One region of the Pseudocitrobacter sp. CD920760 genome, then DNA from elsewhere that is predicted to be linked to it. Evidence: predicted binding sites of a transcription regulator. Region 1 holds the regulator's gene; each other region holds the start of a gene.

Region 1 (6,814 bases):
CCATTCCGACGCTGATTATTCATGCGAAAGACGATCCGTTTATGGATCACCACGTTATCCCCGACGCCGACGCCCTCCCCGCCTGCGTCGAATACCAGTTAACGGAACATGGCGGTCACGTCGGCTTTATCGGCGGCACCTTCCGCCGCCCGCAAATGTGGCTGGAGCGACGTATTCCCGACTGGCTGATGCCGTGGCTTGGAGGTGAAAAATGATCATTCCGTGGCAAGACATCGACGCTGAAACGCTCGATAACCTGATTGAAAGCTTTGTGTTGCGTGAAGGCACCGATTATGGTGAATATGAACGTTCACTTGCGCAAAAGGTCGCCGACGTAAAACAGCAACTACAACGCGGCGAAGCGGTACTGGTGTGGTCGGAACTTCATGAAACCGTCAACATTATGCCCCGCAGCCAGTTTCGCGGTTAATCTTACCGACTCGGGAGTTGTTCGCTATGTCTGCCAAACATCCGGTTATCGCCGTCACGGGTTCCAGCGGGGCGGGAACCACCACCACCAGCCTCGCGTTCCGCAAGATTTTCGCCCAACTCAAACTCCATGCCGCAGAGGTGGAAGGCGACAGCTTTCATCGCTACACGCGTCCGGAAATGGACTTAGCTATTCGTAAGGCGCGCGATATGGGGCGTCATATCAGCTACTTCGGGCCGGATGCCAACGACTTCAGCCTGCTGGAACAAACGTTCCGCGAGTACGGGCACAGCGGCACCGGACAGTCGCGAAAATATCTGCATACCTATGATGAAGCGGTGCCGTGGAATCAGGTGCCGGGAACCTTTACCCCGTGGCAACCGCTGCCTGAGCCGACCGACGTGCTGTTCTATGAAGGGCTGCACGGCGGCGTGGTCACGCCGCATCATGATGTGGCAAAGCATGTCGATTTACTGGTGGGTGTGGTGCCAATCGTAAACCTGGAGTGGATCCAGAAGATGATCCGCGACACCAGCGAGCGGGGTCACTCCCGCGAGGCGGTGATGGATTCCGTGGTCCGTTCGATGGAAGATTACATCAACTACATCACCCCGCAGTTCTCGCGCACGCATCTCAACTTCCAGCGTGTGCCAACGGTCGATACCTCCGATCCCTTCGCCGCCAAAGGCATTCCGTCGCTGGATGAGAGCTTTGTGGTGATCCACTTCCGCAATCTCGATAATATCGATTTCCCGTGGCTGCTGGCGATGTTGCAGGGCTCGTTTATCTCGCATATGAATACGCTGGTAGTGCCCGGCGGCAAGATGGGGCTGGCGATGGAATTGATCATGACGCCGCTGGTGCAGCGGTTGATGGAAGGGAAGAAGATTGGGTGAAGGGTGCAGGCTGGGCCCCTCACCCCGGCCCTCTCCCGCAGGGAGAGGGAGAAAATCAGCGCAGAACCTGAACACCGCACGGTCAGTCCCCTCTCCCTGCGGGAGAGGGTTAGGGTGAGGGGTGTCTCAACTTACCCCTCCACCACCTCATAAGAATGGGTAATGTTCACCGCTTTGCCCAGCATCAGCGCCACTGAACAATATTTCTCAGCGGACAAGTCCACCGCACGGGACACCGCCGCATCTTTCAGCTCTTTGCCGGTCACAATGAAGTGCAGATTAATGTGCGTGAATAGACGTGGCGCTTCTTCGCGGCGTTCAGACGTCAGTTTAACTTCACAATCGGTCACGTCGTAACGGCCCTTTTGCAGAATAGACACCACGTCGATGGCGCTACAGCCGCCCGCTGCCATCAGCACGATTTCCATCGGGCTTGGCGCTTTATCACCTGAGTTGCCATCCATCAAAATCTGGTGCCCGGAAGCCGACTCACCCAGGAAGGTTAACCCTTCAACCCATTTCACACGCGCTTGCATAATTGTCACTCCAGAGTTGCAAATTTATTGTCAGATTACGCGCACATAACAAATCTCGCAACGGAAGTAGACCTGGGTCATGCTGAAGCGAGACACCAGGAGACACACGGCAAAAGCTATGCTAAAACAGTCGGGATGCTACAGAGATACATAAACGTACTGCATGTATGCAGAGGACATCACATACTGGTCGCGACAATCTTTGACGACCAACTTCCCAGGTAGAGGGAAGGATATTATTTCAACCAGTGGCTGCCTGATTTATGCCGCTGGCGATAGCTTATAACAGAGGATAACCGCGCATGGTGCTTGGCAAACCGCAAACAGACCCGACTCTCGAATGGTTCTTGTCTCATTGCCACATTCATAAGTACCCATCGAAGAGCACGCTGATTCACCAGGGTGAAAAAGCGGAAACGCTGTACTACATCGTTAAAGGCTCCGTGGCAGTACTCATCAAGGATGAGGAAGGCAAAGAGATGATCCTTTCCTACCTCAACCAGGGCGATTTCATCGGTGAACTGGGCCTGTTTGAAGAAGGCCAGGAACGTAGCGCCTGGGTTCGGGCGAAAACCGCCTGTGAAGTGGCTGAAATCTCCTATAAGAAATTCCGTCAGCTCATCCAGGTTAACCCGGATATCCTGATGCGTCTCTCGTCTCAGATGGCGCGCCGTCTGCAGGTCACCTCTGAGAAAGTGGGCAACCTGGCGTTCCTCGACGTTACCGGTCGTATCGCGCAGACGCTGCTGAATCTGGCAAAACAGCCGGATGCTATGACCCACCCGGACGGTATGCAGATCAAAATCACCCGTCAGGAAATCGGTCAGATCGTCGGCTGCTCTCGTGAAACCGTGGGTCGTATCCTGAAGATGCTGGAAGATCAGAACCTGATCTCCGCACACGGTAAAACGATCGTCGTTTACGGCACGCGTTAATCCCGTCTGACGGCGTATTGTTCGCGCAATACGCCGTTTTTGTCTCGTATGTGGCGCAGGCTGATTTACCATCCGGAAGTCAACTATGCACTGCGGCAAACGCTGGTGTTATGTTTGCCGGTCGCCGTCGGCCTGATTCTTGGCCAGCTTCAACACGGCTTACTGTTCTCTTTAGTGCCTGCCTGCTGCAACATCGCCGGGCTGGATACTCCCCATAAACGTTTCTTCAAACGCCTGATTATCGGTGGGTCGCTGTTCGCCGGTTGCAGCCTGATTGTGCAACTGCTGTTGGCCGATGATATCCCGCTGCCGTTTATTCTCACCGGTCTGGCGATGGTGCTGGGCGTTACCGCCGAAATCAGCGCCCTGCACGGGCGATTGCTTCCGGCCTCGCTAATTGCCGCGATTTTTACCCTGAGCCTGGCGGGCAATATGCCCATCTGGGAACCGTTACTGATCTACGCGCTCGGCACGCTGTGGTACGGGTTGTTCAACTGGTTTTGGTTCTGGCTGTGGCGTGAACAACCGCTACGCGAGTCGTTAAGCCTGCTTTACCGCCAACTGGCGGAGTACTGCGAAGCCAAATATAGCCTGCTGACGCAACATACCGACCCCAATACCGCCCTGCCGCCGTTGCTTAATCGTCAGCAGAAAGTGGTCGATCTGATTTCCCAGTGCTATCAGCAGATGCACATGCTGGCGGCCAATCAGCACAATGATTACAAGCGCCTGCTGCGCGCCTTCCAGATGGGGCTGGATTTGCAGGAGCACATTTCGGTGAGTCTGCACCAGCCGGAAGAGGTGCAAAAACTGGTCGAGCGCAGCCACGCCGAAGCGGTGATTCGCTGGAACGCGCAAACCGTCGCCGCGCGCCTGCGGGTCATGGCCGATGATATTCTCTATCACCGCTTCCCGACGCGCTTCAACATGGATAAGCAAATTGGCGCGCTGGAGAAAATTGCCCGCCAGCATCCCGATAACCCGGTTGGGCAATTCTGCGCCTGGCACTTCAGCCGCATCGCCAAAGTGTTGCGTTCGCAGCGTCCGCTTTATCCGCGTAATCTGATGGCTGATAAAGAGCGCCGTCTGCCGCTGTTCCCGGCGCTGAAAAGCTATCTGTCGCTGAAATCGCCCGCGCTGCGTAATGCCGCACGTTTAAGCGTGATGCTGAGCATCGCCAGCCTGATGGGCGCAGCGCTGCATCTGCCAAAACCCTACTGGATCTTAATGACCGTGCTGTTGGTGACGCAAAACGGTTACGGCGCGACGCGCGTGCGTATCTTCCACCGTGCGGCGGGCACCCTGGCGGGGCTGGTGATTGCCGCCGCCACACTGCATTATCACTTCCCGGAAGGGTTTGCGCTGGCCGCGATGCTGGTGATCACCCTGATAAGCTATCTGATCATTCGTAAAAGCTACGGCTGGGCGACGGTGGGTTTCACCATTACGGCGGTATATACCCTGCAATTGCTGACGCTCAACGGCGAGCAGTTTATCGTCGCGCGTTTCGCCGACACCATTATTGGCTGCCTGATTGCCTTCGGCGGCATGCTGTGGCTGTGGCCGCAGTGGCAAAGCGGCCTGCTGCGGAAAAATGCGCACTCTGCGCTGGAAGCGGATCAGGAAGCGATCCAGTTAATTTTGAGTGACGACCCTTCCGCGGAAAAACTGGCGTATCAACGTATGCGCGTCAACCAGGCGCATAACGCCTTGTTTAACTCGCTCAATCAGGCGATGCAGGAACCGGGCTTTAATACGCACTATCTGGAAGATATGAAACTGTGGGTGACGCACAGCCAGTTCATCGTCGAACATATCAACGCCATGACCACGCTGGCGCGTGAGCACGACACGCTCTCGCCGGAGCTGATGCAACGTTATCTGGAATCGTGTGAAGTCGCCCTGCAACGCTGCCAGCAACGTCTGGAGTATGATGAATCGGGCAGCAGCGGGGATGTGAACATCATGGAGTCGCCGGATACGCTGTCCCACGGGCCACTCAGCACCATGGAACAGCATCTCCAGCGTATTCTGGGCCATCTCAACACCATGCACACCATTTCATCGGTGGCATGGCGTCAGCGGCCACGGCACGGTATCTGGCTAAACCGCCATATCAACTGACGACTTTCGCCACCGCCTGTGCAAAGCGCGTCATGCCGTCGTCGATGTCTTTTTCTTCCACCACCAGCGATGGCGCGAAACGCATCACGTCTGGCCCGGCGTTCAGCACCATGACACCGGCATCAGCGGCCGCGTAAAGGAATTCACGTGCGCGGCCTTTGTACGGTTCTTTCAGCTCGGCGCCAATCAGCAGGCCCATGCCGCGAATATCGCTGAAGACATCATACTTCGCGTCGATATCCTGCAAATGTTGCACAAAACGCTCGCGTTTGGCATGAACGCCATTCAGCACTTCCGGCGTGTTGATAATATCGAATGCCGCACCCGCCACGGCGCACGCCAGCGGGTTACCACCGTAGGTCGAGCCGTGGGAGCCGACGTGAAATGCGCTGGCGATATCTTCGGTAGTGAGCATGGCGCTAATCGGGAAACCCCCGCCCAATGCTTTCGCGCTGGTGAGGATATCCGGCGTCACGCCATAGTGCATATAGGCGAACAGCGAACCGGTACGGCCCATCCCGCTCTGCACTTCATCAAACACCAACAGCGCCTGATGTTTATCGCACAGGTCACGCAGCCCCTGTAAAAATTCCGGCGTCGCGGCCAGCACGCCGCCTTCGCCCTGAACGGGTTCGACCACAATCGCGCAGGTATGGTCGTCAATCACCGCTTCCACCGCGTGCAAATCGTTAAACGGCACATGGACGATATCCGCCGGTTTTGGGCCAAAGCCATCGGAATATTTCGGCTGACCGCCGACGGAAACCGTAAACAACGAGCGACCATGGAAGGCGTTGTGGAAGGCAATAATCTTACTTTTGTACGGGCTATGACGCGTAGAGGCGTAGTACCGCGCCAGTTTGAACGCGGTTTCGTTGGCTTCAGTACCGGAGTTCATAAACACCACGCGCTCGGCGAAGGTGGCGTCCACCAGCTTCTGCCCCAGACGCAGCGCCGGTTCATTGGTGAATACGTTGCTGGTGTGCCACAGGGTTTCGCCCTGCGATTTCAGCGCCTCAACCAGCGCCGGATGGCAATGCCCCAGCGCCGTCACCGCAATCCCGCCGGCGAAATCGACGTACTCTTTCCCCTGCTGATCCCACACGCGGCTGCCTTTACCTTTTACCGGGATAAACTCCGCCGGTGCATAAATTGGCAGGATCACCTGATCGAATGTCGCGCGGGTAATTGCAGGTTGTTTGGTTGTCATGTCATGCCCTTCTGTGATTATGCAGCAATGATTATGAAATTATAATCACAAAATATGCATAAAAAATCACTCAATGGCAATATGCAATTGCGGAAACACACAATTTTAGCTTTATGTTTTTAGCCGGAAAGTTATGCTACGCAATCGTAACAATGGAAATAATCACTAAGGGAATAGTATGTTTCTAAAACGCATCGCCATTATCTCGTTGTGCATAGGGCTGCTTTGCGGCTGCGATAATGCCAACGATGAAACACCGCCAACGTCTGAGCCTGCGCCTGCGCCTGCGCCTGCGCCTGCGCAAACTGATAGTGTTGATACGCATAACAACGTCGCAATGAAAGCCAATCAGTGGCTGGACATTATCAACAACGATTCCCCCGCCTATCAGTATGACAAAAGCAGTGAGGAAGATGTTGAACTGCCGACGGTTATCGGTCAGCAACTTGTCTGGGCCAAAGAGAGCTACGTTAAAACGGTCAAAGCACAACGGCTCTTCAGGCGCAAAGAACCTGTCACGGAAAGCGAATTCGACATACTGATGTCACAATTTAAGGTGATATCCAGCCCCGAAGAGAGAGAAACGTACCGGCGCATCGGTAAAACCATCTCGGCCACGCAGCCACCATTACCGCAACTGGATCGCGCCGGGCAAACGCTGATCGAGAGCGAAATAACATTGT
Region 2 (6,814 bases), 2.5 Mb from region 1:
GTAAAAGATAACTTCGGCATATGAATTACGCGGAGCCAAACCTATGCTGAACGCCTCTACCCCTGTGCTGATTGACCCGGCTTCCAAAGCCTTTCAAAGCTTGCTTGACCGCTTTGCCCCGACCGATGCCACCGTGCTCATCATTGGTGAAACCGGCAGCGGCAAAGAGGTCGTGGCCCGCTACCTTCATCACCACAGCCCGCGTAGCCACGCGCCGTTTCTGGCGGTGAACTGCGGTGCGTTAACCGAGTCGCTGGCAGAAGCGGAACTGTTCGGTCATGAGAAAGGCGCGTTTACCGGTGCGATGCAGGCACAGCCCGGTTGGTTTGAGGCCGCTGAAGGCGGCACGCTGCTGCTGGATGAAATTGGCGAGCTGAGCCTGGCGTTGCAGGTCAAACTGCTGCGCGTGTTACAGGAACGCGAGATCACCCGAGTGGGCTCGCGCAGACCCATCAAGGTGAATGTGCGGGTGATTGCGGCCACCCATGTCGACCTTGAACAGGCCATCCGCGAGCGCCGATTCCGGGAAGATCTCTTTTACCGCCTCAATATTGCAGCGGTTAACCTTCCGGCACTGCGTCAGCGGCGCCAGGATATCCCATTACTTGCAGAGCATTTTTTACAGCTTTACGCCAGGCGCTTAGGCAAACCCTCACGCCGTTTAGCCCCGGATACGCTGGCCGCGATGATGGACTATTCATGGCCTGGCAATGTTCGTGAGCTGGAGAACATGCTGCATACGGCCGTATTGCTCAGCCAGGAGGAAGTTATTACGCCTGCGCAGCTGCGCTTTACTTCCGCACCAGCCAGGATCGATGAGCAAGAAGAAGATACATTGGCGGCGTTTATGCGTCAGCAGTTAACGCTGCACGGCGGGCAGTTGTACGACCGGGTGATGAACGCGATGATTCACACGGCGATGACGCAAAGCGACAATAATCAGAGCCAGGCCGCCGCGCTGCTGGGCATCAGCCGTCACTCGTTGCGCACTCACCTGGAGCATCTCGGAGTAATAAAAAGTCGCCGCAAGCCGGAGGCTGTACTGATGAGCCCCTCCTCGCCTGCCCCTCGCGAGCGTGAGCTACGTATTGGTTATCAACGTTTCGGCAACCTTGGCGTGCTGAAGGCGCGTCAGACGCTGGAGCGCGAATTTGCCGGGCGCGGCGTGAACGTCCTGTGGAGCGAATTCCCTGCGGGCCCGCAAATGTTGCAGGCGCTGAGCAATAACGATATTGATTTTGGCACCACGGGCGAAGCGCCGCCGGTCTTTGCCCAGTCGCGCGAAAACGCGCTGCTTTACGTCGCCTGGGAGCCGCCCGCGCCACGCAGCGTGGCCATGGTGGTGCCGAACGACAGCGACATTCAGCACATTCGTCAGCTGCGCGGTAAACGCATTGCCCTGAATAAAGGTTCCAATGTGCACTGGCTGCTGGTGCAGATTCTGGAAGAAGCAGGTTTACGCCTTGAGGATGTAAAAGTGGTGTACGCACCGCCCAAATATCCGCTGACGCCCAGCGACTATCTGGCCGCCGATGCGTGGATGATGTGGGACCCGGTACTCAGTGATGCAGAGAAAAGCGGTCAACTGCGGATTGTCGCCACCGGCGAGGGGCGTGTGAACAATCATCAGTTTTACATCGCCCGCCGTCAGTACGCTCAGCATAACGATGATATCATTGCGCATGTTGTTGATGCACTCGGCAGAACCGGGAAGTTTATCGACAGGCAGCGTCATGACGCGGCGCAGTTGCTTTCCAGCGAACTGGGGCTGGATATCACCTCGCTGGAGTGTGCGCTGGCCCGTCGCAGCCATCAGACCCGCGAAATGGATCTGAAAGTGATTCGCGCCCAGCAAACCATCGCCGACCGCTTTTACGCCCTGGGCCTGCTGAGCAAGCCCGTGTCAGTACGCGATGCTATCTGGAATGCGAAAGTGGAACAGGCCGAACCGTGGATTGCGGCCTGAAAACACTCAGTGCTGCTTAAAGGTGGCGATGGGCTTCGGTGAAATGCCGAAGTCCTCTTTCAGCTGCTGCTTACTTTTCATCACCATCTGCCCGTTGGTGTCGATGGTCATATGCTGGGCGTCGCTGTTGTAGCGCGCCTGCCAGAGCATCACCAGTTGCAGGCAGTTCTCTTTTTGCTCTGCGGTCAGGGCCACGCCATCCGGCCATTTCCCCAGTTCCACCGCCGTCATCAAACGCTGATAAACGTCCGGTGTCATATTGTCGATAATTTGCTCAATACTCATGTCCGACTCCGACTGTTAAGGAATAATTTGCTGAATCGTTTTTTCAACCTTTAGTTGACTCACCTTTCTCGCCATCCGTGAAGCTCAGGGACGCCGAATTGACGCAAAAACGTTCACCTGTCGGCTGAGGCCCATCAGGGAAGACATGGCCCAGGTGCGCATCGCAATTTCCGCAACGAATTTCAGTACGTTGCATGCCGTGAGAGTAATCGTTGAGATAGCGAATGGCCGTATCGCTCACCGGCTCATAAAAACTTGGCCAGCCACATCCGGAATCGTACTTACTTTCGGAGTGAAAAAGTGGCGCATCGCACACTAAACAATGGTAAATCCCGTCACGCTTATTATGCAGCAAACGCCCGGTGAATGGCGGCTCGGTGCCGTGATTCTGCGTGACGTAGAACTGCATTTCGCTTAAATTTTTTTTGAGTTCTTCGGGGGTAGGTTTGTTCGCCATTTTGCTCACATCTCGCTATGGAAAGTACATCTCAACTCCGATTCTAACAAAACATTAACAATGGCGTATCGACTTTTGTTCTAAACTTATTCGATGCGAAAAGGCGGCCAGATTATTGTGATGTATTTCACATTTTTATCTGCTGTAACCTTTAAAATTCGCCGCGCCGACCCCATGTGGTTACAAGCTCAAAGGGAGAGTGAGGCATTTCAATCGAGCAAAGGTTGTGCTGAGGATTGATTTGTCGCAATGATTGACACGATTCCGCTTGACGCTGCGTAAGGTTTTTGTAATTTTACAGGCAACCTTTTATTCACTAACAAATAGCTGGTGGAATATATGACTATCAAAGTAGGTATCAACGGTTTTGGCCGTATCGGTCGCATTGTTTTCCGTGCTGCTCAGGAACGTTCTGACATCGAGATCGTTGCAATCAACGATCTGTTAGACGCTGACTACATGGCATACATGCTGAAATATGACTCCACTCACGGCCGTTTCAACGGTACCGTTGAAGTGAAAGACGGTCATCTGATCGTTAACGGTAAAAAAATCCGTGTTACCGCTGAGCGTGATCCGGCTAACCTGAAATGGAACGAAGTTGGTGTTGACGTAGTTGCTGAAGCGACTGGCCTGTTCCTGACTGACGAAACCGCTCGCAAACACATCACTGCTGGTGCGAAAAAAGTTGTTCTGACTGGCCCGTCCAAAGACAACACTCCGATGTTTGTTAAAGGCGCTAACTTTGACAAATACGAAGGCCAGGACATCGTTTCTAACGCATCCTGCACCACTAACTGCCTGGCTCCGCTGGCTAAAGTTATCAACGACAACTTCGGTATCATCGAAGGTCTGATGACTACTGTTCACGCGACCACCGCTACTCAGAAAACCGTTGATGGCCCGTCTCACAAAGACTGGCGCGGCGGCCGCGGCGCATCCCAGAACATCATCCCGTCCTCTACCGGTGCTGCTAAAGCAGTAGGTAAAGTACTGCCAGAACTGAATGGCAAACTGACTGGTATGGCGTTCCGCGTTCCGACTCCGAACGTATCCGTTGTTGACCTGACCGTTCGTCTGGAAAAAGCTGCTTCTTACGAAGAAATTAAGAAAGCAATCAAAGCTGCTTCCGAAGGCCCGATGAAAGGCGTTCTGGGTTACACCGAAGACGACGTTGTATCTACCGATTTCAACGGTGAAGTTTGCACTTCCGTGTTCGATGCTAAAGCTGGTATCGCACTGAACGACAACTTCGTGAAACTGGTATCCTGGTACGACAACGAAACCGGTTACTCCAACAAAGTTCTGGACCTGATTGCTCACATCTCCAAATAAGTTGAGATGAAACAGTAATCTGAAAGAGCGACTTCGGTCGCTCTTTTTTTTGTTTGAAAAGAAGGATTGCGTAATGATTAATAAAATTTTTGCACTTCCGGTAATCGAACAACTTACCCCTGTGCTCTCCCGTCGTCAGCTTGATGAGCTGGAAGTTATCGTTGTTGATCACCCGGCAGTTAAAGCTTCCGTTGCGCTTCAGGGCGCTCACCTGCTGTCGTGGAAACCGGCGGGAGAAGCGGATGTGCTGTGGCTGAGCAACAATACCCCGTTTAAAAACGGCGTTGCGCTGCGCGGCGGTGTGCCAATCTGCTGGCCATGGTTCGGCCCGGCGGCTCAGCAAGGCCTGCCTTCTCACGGTTTTGCGCGTAACCTGCCGTGGGCGCTGAAAGCACACAACGAAGATGACAACGGCGTAGTACTGACCTTTGAACTGCAAAGCAGCGAGGCGTCTCGCCAGTACTGGCCGCACGACTTCACCCTGCTCGCCCGTTTCAAACTGGGTAAAACCTGTGAAATCGAACTGGAAGCACACGGTGATTTCGAAACCACCAGCGCGCTGCACACTTATTTCAACGTGGGCGATATCCACGCGGTAAAAGTGAGCGGCCTTGGCGATCGCTTTATCGATAAAGTAAACGATGCCAAAGAAGGCGTATTGAGCGACGGCGTACAAACCTTCCCGGACCGTACCGACCGCGTTTATCTGAACCCGGAATCATGCAGCGTGATCCACGATGCGGCGCTGAACCGCAGCATTAACGTGATTCACCATCATAATCCGGACGTTGTGGGCTGGAACCCAGGCCCGGCGCTGTCTGTCAGCATGGGCGATATGCCGGACGATGGCTATAAAACCTTCGTGTGTGTAGAAACCGCGTGCGCCAGCAAAACACAAAAAGCGACGGCGGATAAACCGTCTCGTTTGAGCCAGACCATTAAGGTTGTGAAAGGCTAAGTGGTTAGCCCGCACTTTTGTGCGGGCTGCTTGCCGGATGCGCTGCGCTTATCCGGCCTACAATGACCGCAATTTTCTGTAGGCCTGATAAGCGAAAGCGCCATCAGGCATTTTCTTCAGACGACGTCCAACGCCGTTTTATGTCCCGGGGCCGGGAACGCGCTGTCCAGCAATGCCTGTTCTTCCTCGCTTAACGTCAGCGTCAACGCCGCCGCATTCTCTTCCACATGTTTTACTGTCGCCGCTTTCGGAATGGCCATGATGCCCTGCTGGCGAATCACCCAGGCAAGCAGCACCTGCGCGACCGTCGCCCGGTGCGCATCCGCAATGGCTTCAACCGTAGGATTGCTAAACAACCCACTGCGCAGACGCCCGGCCTGCGCCAGCGGGCAGTACGCCATTACCGGCATTGAGTGTTGCTGACACCAGGGAAGAAGATCGTATTCGATTCCACGCGAAGCCAGATGATAGAGCACCTGATTCGCCGCGCAGACCTCCCCGCCTTTCACCTGCCACAATTCCTGCATATCGGCGTAATCGAGGTTCGACACGCCCCAGTGACGGATTTTGCCCTGCGCCACCAGCTTTTCCATCGCCGTCACGGTTTCCTGCAACGAATAATTCCCGCGCCAGTGTAAGAGATAAAGGTCGAGATGTTCGGTGCCCAATCGCCGCAGGCTGGCTTCGCAGGCAGCGGTCATATTGCTGCCCCCGGCGTTCCACGGGTATACCTTCGACACTAAAAACACACGGTCGCGAAGCCCGCGAATGGCCTCGCCCACCACCTCTTCCGCGCCGCCCTCCGCGTACATCTCCGCCGTATCAATTAACGTCAACCCGCAATCAACGCCCGCCCGCAGCGCCATGGCTTCTTCACGCCGCGCGCTGGCGTCTTCACCCATATACCACGTCCCCTGACCAATCGCTGGCAAGCGTTGCCCGGCGAGTAAAACCGTTTTATCTGCCATGACATCCTCCTTTTGTTATCTCTTACCCTAAACAGTTTCCGGAAAAATGCCAAAAAAAAGCCCGCCAGTGGCGGGCTCGATACAGCGATGCGGGGATCAGAAGGTGTAAGTGACACCGGTTGAGAGCAGACCGGTCCAGCTTTTGTCCACCATCGGGCTGTCGGTGATTTCATCCGACAGACGGGTATAACGTGCGGTACCGTATACGCTCCAGTTGCCGAGGAAGCGGTAGTTCGCGCTCAGCTCGAGATACGGGTTCCAGCCGCCATCAGCGCTGTAGTCACGCAGGCCGCTTTTACGCGATTCTTTGTGCGACACGCCATAGTAGTAGTCGTTCATGTTATCGCTGTTCCACTCAACACCGATACCTGGCGTCAGCGTCAGGTTGCCGTTGGTGTAGCGATAAATCCAGCCCAGGTCCCAAATCAAACCGTTGCTTTTGTCCAGCGTATCGCCGGAAAGCGTGGTACGCAGAGAACCGTACTGGGTATGGTGGAACCAGGAGACACCGGCCATCATCGTCGAATGGCGGCTGTCGAGGCGGCGCAATTTATGGCTGTCGCTGTCGCTCGGTTTGAAGTACATCGGCAGCCAGTACGCGGTCAGGGAAAGTTGATCGGTACCGTCGTTCCACAGGTAGTAACCGCCGCCCAGGCCACGGAACCAGAAGTTTTCACTTTCATAGGTCAGGACCGGCACCGGCACAACATCGTTGCTGTACTGTTTATAGGGATGTTGAATGACACCAACGCCTGCCCCCAGGGTCAGTTTGCTTTCAGCCTGCACGGCAGTTGCAGAAGTAGCCAGCAGCACGCCCAGCGTCAGAAGTTTGATTTTATTCACAA
Region 3 (6,814 bases), 670 kb from region 1:
CCGATCTTACGGAAAAATATACACAAATTCGCGAGATCGTCGGCAAACGCTCACTGTGGGTGGCATCGTCCTGCTCGCTGCTGCACAGCCCGATCGATCTGAGCGTGGAAACGCGTCTGGATGCGGAGGTGAAAAGCTGGTTTGCCTTCGCTCTGCAAAAATGTGAAGAACTGGCGCTGTTGCGCGATGCGCTCAATAGCGGTGATACGTCTGCGCTGGCAGCGTGGAGCGCCCCGATTCAGGCGCGTCGTCACTCAACCCGCGTTCATAATGCGGCGGTAGCAAAACGTCTGGCGGCCATTACCGCGCAGGATAGCCAGCGTGCAAATGCTTATGACGTGCGAGCGCAAGCCCAGCGTGCGCGTTTTAACCTGCCTGCCTGGCCGACCACCACGATTGGTTCCTTCCCGCAAACCACGGAAATTCGCACCCTGCGCCTGGATTTCAAAAAGGGTAATCTTGATGCCAACAACTACCGCACGGGCATTGCGGAACAGATTAAACAGGCCATTGTGGAGCAGGAACGTTTAGGGCTTGATGTGCTGGTCCACGGCGAAGCTGAGCGTAATGACATGGTGGAATACTTTGGCGAACATCTGGACGGTTTTGTCTTTACGCAAAACGGCTGGGTGCAGAGCTACGGTTCCCGCTGTGTGAAACCGCCGATTGTTATTGGTGACGTCAGCCGCCCGGCTCCGATCACCGTGGAGTGGGCGAAATACGCGCAGTCGCTGACCGACAAGCCAGTGAAAGGGATGCTCACGGGGCCGGTGACGATTCTCTGCTGGTCCTTCCCGCGTGAAGACGTGAGCCGTGAAACCATCGCCAAACAGATTGCGCTGGCGCTGCGTGATGAAGTGGCGGACCTGGAAGCCGCTGGAATTGGCATCATCCAGATTGACGAACCGGCACTGCGCGAAGGCTTACCGCTGCGCCGCAGCGACTGGGACGCGTATCTCCAGTGGGGCGTGGAAGCCTTCCGTATCAACGCCGCCGTGGCGAAAGATGACACGCAAATCCACACGCATATGTGTTACTGCGAGTTCAACGACATCATGGATTCGATTGCGGCGCTGGATGCAGACGTCATCACTATCGAAACCTCGCGTTCCGATATGGAGTTGCTGGAATCATTTGAAGAGTTTGATTACCCGAACGAAATCGGGCCTGGCGTGTATGACATTCATTCACCGAACGTGCCGAGCGTGGAGTGGATTGAAGCGCTGCTGAAGAAAGCCGAACAGCGCATCCCGGCGGAACGCCTGTGGGTCAACCCGGACTGTGGCCTGAAAACCCGCGGCTGGCCAGAGACCCGCGCGGCGCTGGCGAACATGGTGCGGGCGGCGCAGAATTTGCGTAAGGGGTAAAGTGTACTGGCCCGGTAAGCGAACGCATTACCGGGCAAAATCCTTATTTTTTCCCACCATACTGCTTAAACCACTCCAGCATGCGCTGCCAGCCATCTTTCGCCGATTCTTCATGATAACTTGGACGATAATCCGCATTAAACGCATGCCCGGCGTCCGGGTAAACAATAATATCCGCTTTGGCATTGGCGGCGCGCAGTGCGTGACGCATGGTTTCCACGGTATCAACCGGAATGCCAGTATCCTGACCGCCGTATAAACCCAGTACCGGTGCATTGAGATCGACGGCGATATCGACAGGATGTTTCGGTGAATTCAGTGATTTATCGCCCAGCAATTTTCCATACCACGCGACGGCGGCTTTTAACTGCGGGTTATGTGCAGCATACAGCCAGGCGATGCGGCCCCCCCAGCAGAAGCCGGTGATCATCAGGCGACTGGCATCCCCACCATTGCGTGATGCCCAGTTGGCAACGTGGTCAAGATCGGCCAGCACCTGTGCGTCAGGTACTTTCGTGACCAGGTTATTAAAGAGGGTCGGGATATCGGCATAGTCGTTCGGATCGCCCTGACGGAAATAGAGCTCCGGCGCGATGGCCAGATAGCCTTCTAAGGCCAGTCGGCGACAAACATCGCGGATGTGTTCATGGACGCCAAAAATCTCCTGCACTACGATTACCACCGGAAGTGGGCCATCGCTGTGCTTTGGACGCGCGTGATACGCGGGTAGCTGATCGCCCTGAGAGGGGATCGATGTTTCGCCAGCGGTAATTTCGGCCTCTGGTGTGCGAACAGCTGTTGTTGCGTGAGGTGATGCGGCAGGTGCAAACCCAGGTTGGTTGTTGGTGGTCATGGCATTCTCCGTACCTTTAAATGAGCCTTTAGCGCTTCTGTGATGTTCTTTAATATAGATAAATCACAGTGCCTGAATACGGGCGATTTTTGTGCAACCCCAGAAGATATAACTTGTTAATGTGATGTAAATCACTTTCCTGATGGAATCTTATGCAAGATTTTTAATTCTTGGTGATGGTGGTCACGAAATATTGTCATGGTCTTCTGTAAAGTGGCTTTTTGCTTCTTCTGACAAAACCGATCCACAGAGGAGTTTTCTATGTCTAAGTCTGATGTTTTTCATCTCGGCCTCACTAAAAACGATTTACAAGGGGCTACGCTGGCTATCGTCCCTGGCGATCCAGAGCGTGTGGAAAAGATCGCCGCGCTGATGGAAAAGCCGGTCAAACTGGCATCACATCGCGAATTTACCTCCTGGCATGCTGAGCTTGATGGCAAGCCGGTGATTGTGTGCTCTACCGGTATCGGCGGCCCGTCTACTTCTATTGCCGTTGAAGAGCTGGCGCAGCTGGGCATCCGCACTTTCCTGCGCGTCGGTACCACCGGGGCGATTCAGCCGCATATCAACGTAGGCGACGTGCTGGTCACCACCGCATCCGTTCGTCTGGACGGTGCGAGTCTGCACTTTGCGCCGATGGAATATCCGGCTGTGGCTGATTTCGACTGCACCACCGCGCTGGTTGCGGCGGCCAAAGAGATTGGCGCGACCACGCACGTTGGCGTAACCGCGTCCTCCGACACCTTCTATCCGGGTCAGGAACGCTACGATACCTTCTCTGGCCGCGTGGTTAGCCGCTTCAAAGGCTCCATGGAAGAGTGGCAGTCGATGGGCGTGATGAACTACGAGATGGAATCCGCGACGCTGCTGACCATGTGTTCCAGCCAGGGGCTGCGCGCAGGGATGGTCGCGGGCGTGATTGTGAACCGTACTCAGCAGGAGATCCCGAACGCTGAGACGATGAAACAAACCGAAAGCCACGCGGTGAAAATCGTTGTGGAAGCGGCACGCCGCCTGCTGTAATCCTTCTTCTCTTCTTAAAGGCCGACACGTTCGGCCTTTTTCAATTTGCGTACCTCCTCGCAGGAAAAACCTTTCCAACTGGACATCTATACAGCACAATTCTATTTTTGCCGTAAGTCGTTCATGCAGGGGGCATTGTGGATATCGCCATTCTTATTTATTTTCTGGTTGCACTGGCGGGCGTTGCGCTGGGTTGGCTGGCCGCGAGCTATCGCGTCGCGCAGCAGCGGGCGGAACAGCTGGCCGAAGAGCGTGATATCTACGGCGAGCTGAGCGCTGCGAAGCAACAGCTGGCGCAGAACGCGCACTGGCGCGAGGAGTGCGAGCTGCTGAATAATGAACTGCGTAGCCTGCGTGAAATCAATACCTCGCTGGAAGCCGATTTGCGTGAAGTGACCACGCGGCTGGAAGCCACGCAGCATCATGCGGAAGACAAAATTCGCCAGATGATCAACAGCGAGCAGCGCCTGAGCGAGCAGTTCGAAAACCTGGCCAACCGTATCTTTGAACACAGCAATCGTCGGGTGGATGAGCAAAACCGTCAAAGCCTCAACAGTTTACTTACCCCGTTGCGCGAGCAGCTTGACGGCTTTCGCCGCCAGGTGCAGGACAGTTTTGGCCAGGAAGCAAAAGAGCGCCACACGCTGGCCCATGAAATTCGTAACCTGCAACAGCTGAATGAACAGATGACGCGTGAAGCCGTCAACCTGACGCGCGCGTTAAAAGGCGACAATAAAACTCAGGGCAACTGGGGCGAAGTGGTGCTGACGCGCGTGCTGGAAGCCTCTGGCCTGCGTGAAGGTTACGAATACGAAACTCAGGTTAGTATCGAAACCGATACCCGCGCCCGCATGCAGCCGGACGTCATCGTTCGCCTGCCACAGGGAAAAGATGTGGTGGTCGATGCCAAAATGACGCTGGTGGCTTATGAACGCTACTTCAATGCCGAAGATGACGTCACCCGCGAGCTGGCATTGCAGGAGCACATCGCCGCTGTGCGAAACCATATTCGCCTGCTGGGGCGCAAAGATTATCAGCAGCTTCCGGGGCTGCGAACGCTGGACTACGTCCTGATGTTTATCCCTGTTGAACCTGCCTTTTTGCTGGCATTAGACCGACAGCCCGAACTGATCAATGAAGCTTTAAAAAATAACATTATGCTGGTAAGTCCTACCACTTTGTTGGTAGCGCTACGCACCATTGCTAATCTCTGGCGCTATGAACACCAGAGCCGCAATGCGCAGCAAATCGCCGAGCGGGCCAGCCGTCTGTACGACAAAATGCGCCTGTTTATTGATGATATGTCCGCTATCGGGCAGAGCCTGGATAAAGCGCAGGACAACTATCGTCAGGCGATGAAGAAACTCTCTTCCGGGCGCGGGAATCTGCTGGCGCAAACGGAAGCTTTCCGTCACCTCGGTGTCGAGGTGAAACGCGAGATTAATCCGGATTTAGTCGAGCAGGCTACGGCGCAGGATGATGAGTTTCGTTTACGGCAAGGGACTGATTCTGACGATGATGATCCTCTGGCCGTGGAAAACGGTTAACCCCGTTTGAGGGAGTGTGGCGGGGTTGAATCGTAGGGCAATTGCGCCCAATCTGTTACACTCCATGAACATTTTCTTTATAAGCAGGCTTAGAGATGGCTGAGGAATCACAAGACACGACGCACTTTGGCTTTAAGACAATCGCCAAATCCCAGAAGGAAGACATGGTCGCTCACGTTTTCCACTCTGTGGCCGCAAAATACGATGTGATGAACGACTTAATGTCGTTTGGTATTCACCGTTTATGGAAGCGTTTTACCATTGACTGTAGCGGCGTACGTCGTGGGCAAACCGTCCTCGATTTGGCAGGCGGTACGGGCGATTTAACGGCGAAATTCTCCCGCATGGTGGGTGAAACCGGTCGCGTCGTGTTGGCTGATATCAACGACTCTATGCTGAAAATGGGGCGCGAAAAGCTGCGCAACCACGGTGTTATCGGCAACGTGGAATATGTGCAGGCGAACGCCGAAGCGCTGCCGTTCCCGGATAACACCTTCGACTGCATTACTATCTCTTTCGGTCTGCGTAACGTCACCGACAAAGAGAAAGCGCTGCGTTCGATGTATCGCGTACTGAAACCCGGTGGCCGCCTGCTGGTGCTTGAGTTCTCAAAACCGATTATCGAACCGCTGAGCAAAGCCTACGATGCTTACTCCTTCCATATCCTGCCGCGCATTGGTGAAATGGTAGCGAATGATGCAGAAAGCTACCGCTATCTGGCGGAATCCATCCGTATGCACCCCGATCAGGAAACCCTGAAAGCGATGATGCAGGATGCCGGGATGGACAGCGTTGAGTACTTCAACCTGACGGCAGGCATCGTAGCGCTGCATCGCGGTTATAAGTTCTGACAGGAGGGCCTGATGCCTTTAAAACCCTTAGTGACTGCCGGCGTCGAAACGGCACTGAATACTTTTCTGTGGCGTGAGCGGGCGCTTAAGCCTGCCCGGCAACGTCTGGTGGGAAAAGTGCTGCGCGTTGAACTCAAAGAGTTCACGTCGCCGCTGGTGCTGGTGTTTAGCGAGCGGCAGGTCGATGTGCTGGGGGCGTGGGAAGGCGAGGCCGACTGTACTGTCGCGACGCGTATCGGCGTACTGCCGCAACTGCGTAATCGTCAGCAACTGACGGCGCTCATCCGCAACGGTGACCTGGAAGTGCAGGGCGACATCCAGGTCGTGCAAAACCTTGTCGCACTGGCCGACCTGGCCGAGTTTGACCCGGCAGAACTGCTGGCACCCTATACCGGCGATATCGCCGCTGAAGGCGTCAGTAAAGTTCTGCGCGGCGGCGCGAAGTTCCTGCAGCAAGGTCTGGCTCGCCAACAGCATTACGTGGCGGAGGCCGTCACCGAAGAGTGGCGGCTGGCACCCGGCGCGCTGGAATTAGCCTGGTTCGCTGAAGAGACAATGGCCGTGGAACGCGCCGTTGAAGCGCTGACGAAGCGGCTGGAAAAACTGGAGGGGAAATGACGCCAGGAGAATTACGGCGCCTGTATTTTATCATCCACACCTTTTTGAGTTACGGGCTTGATGAGCTCATTCCCAAAATGCGCATCACTCTGCCGCTGCGAATCTGGCGTCGGATGCTGTTCTGGATGCCAAATCGCCACAAAGACCGCCCGCTGGGTGAACGCATGCGTCTGGCATTGCAGGAGCTGGGCCCGGTCTGGATCAAACTCGGCCAGATGCTCTCTACCCGCCGCGATCTCTTCCCGCCGCATATTGCCGACCAGCTCAGTATGTTGCAGGACCGCGTTGCGCCGTTTGACGGCTTACAGGCGCAAAAGCTGATGGAAAAAGCGATGGGGGATATCCCTATCGAAAGCTGGTTTGACGATTTCGATATTAACCCGCTGGCATCCGCGTCGATTGCCCAGGTGCATACCGCGCGCCTGAAAGAGAACGGCAAAGAGGTGGTGATCAAGGTCATCCGCCCGGACATCCTGCCGGTTATCAAAGCGGACATGAAACTTATCTACCGTCTGGCGCGTTGGGTTCCTCGCCTGCTGCCGGATGGTCGTCGCC

The links. Region 1 encodes CRP, which controls carbon source genes, mostly activating them, when cyclic AMP is high. Its sites were predicted from a motif close to ATGTGANNNNNNTCACAT; they were not measured.
Region 2: a site for CRP is predicted at 2,824-2,841, ahead of msrB (peptide-methionine (R)-S-oxide reductase MsrB). Genes of this name have one in related genera too.
Region 3: a site for CRP is predicted at 2,340-2,357, ahead of udp (uridine phosphorylase). Genes of this name have one in related genera too.

Annotation. Positions count from the first base shown of each region.
Region 1 is NZ_CM173490.1:4,765,402-4,772,215, forward strand. It holds gene AC1MKH_RS22510 (hydrolase) at 1-215, shown strand, start outside; gene AC1MKH_RS22515 (YheU family protein) at 212-430, shown strand; gene AC1MKH_RS22520 (phosphoribulokinase) at 457-1,326, shown strand; gene AC1MKH_RS22525 (OsmC family protein) at 1,458-1,862, opposite strand; gene crp (cAMP-activated global transcriptional regulator CRP) at 2,165-2,797, shown strand; gene AC1MKH_RS22535 (YccS/YhfK family putative transporter) at 2,846-4,921, shown strand; gene argD (bifunctional acetylornithine/succinyldiaminopimelate transaminase) at 4,914-6,131, opposite strand; gene AC1MKH_RS22545 (DUF3829 domain-containing protein) at 6,310-6,814, shown strand, end outside.
Region 2 is NZ_CM173490.1:2,255,072-2,261,885, reverse strand. It holds gene AC1MKH_RS10490 (sigma-54-dependent Fis family transcriptional regulator) at 44-1,966, shown strand; gene AC1MKH_RS10485 (YeaC family protein) at 1,973-2,251, opposite strand; gene msrB (peptide-methionine (R)-S-oxide reductase MsrB) at 2,295-2,708, opposite strand; gene gapA (glyceraldehyde-3-phosphate dehydrogenase) at 3,048-4,043, shown strand; gene AC1MKH_RS10470 (D-hexose-6-phosphate mutarotase) at 4,117-5,001, shown strand; gene AC1MKH_RS10465 (aldo/keto reductase) at 5,118-5,969, opposite strand; gene AC1MKH_RS10460 (MipA/OmpV family protein) at 6,066-6,812, opposite strand.
Region 3 is NZ_CM173490.1:178,627-185,440, forward strand. It holds gene metE (5-methyltetrahydropteroyltriglutamate--homocysteine S-methyltransferase) at 1-1,367, shown strand, start outside; gene AC1MKH_RS00825 (dienelactone hydrolase family protein) at 1,411-2,220, opposite strand; gene udp (uridine phosphorylase) at 2,482-3,243, shown strand; gene rmuC (DNA recombination protein RmuC) at 3,381-4,790, shown strand; gene ubiE (bifunctional demethylmenaquinone methyltransferase/2-methoxy-6-polyprenyl-1,4-benzoquinol methylase UbiE) at 4,886-5,641, shown strand; gene ubiJ (ubiquinone biosynthesis protein UbiJ) at 5,654-6,259, shown strand; gene ubiB (ubiquinone biosynthesis regulatory protein kinase UbiB) at 6,256-6,814, shown strand, end outside.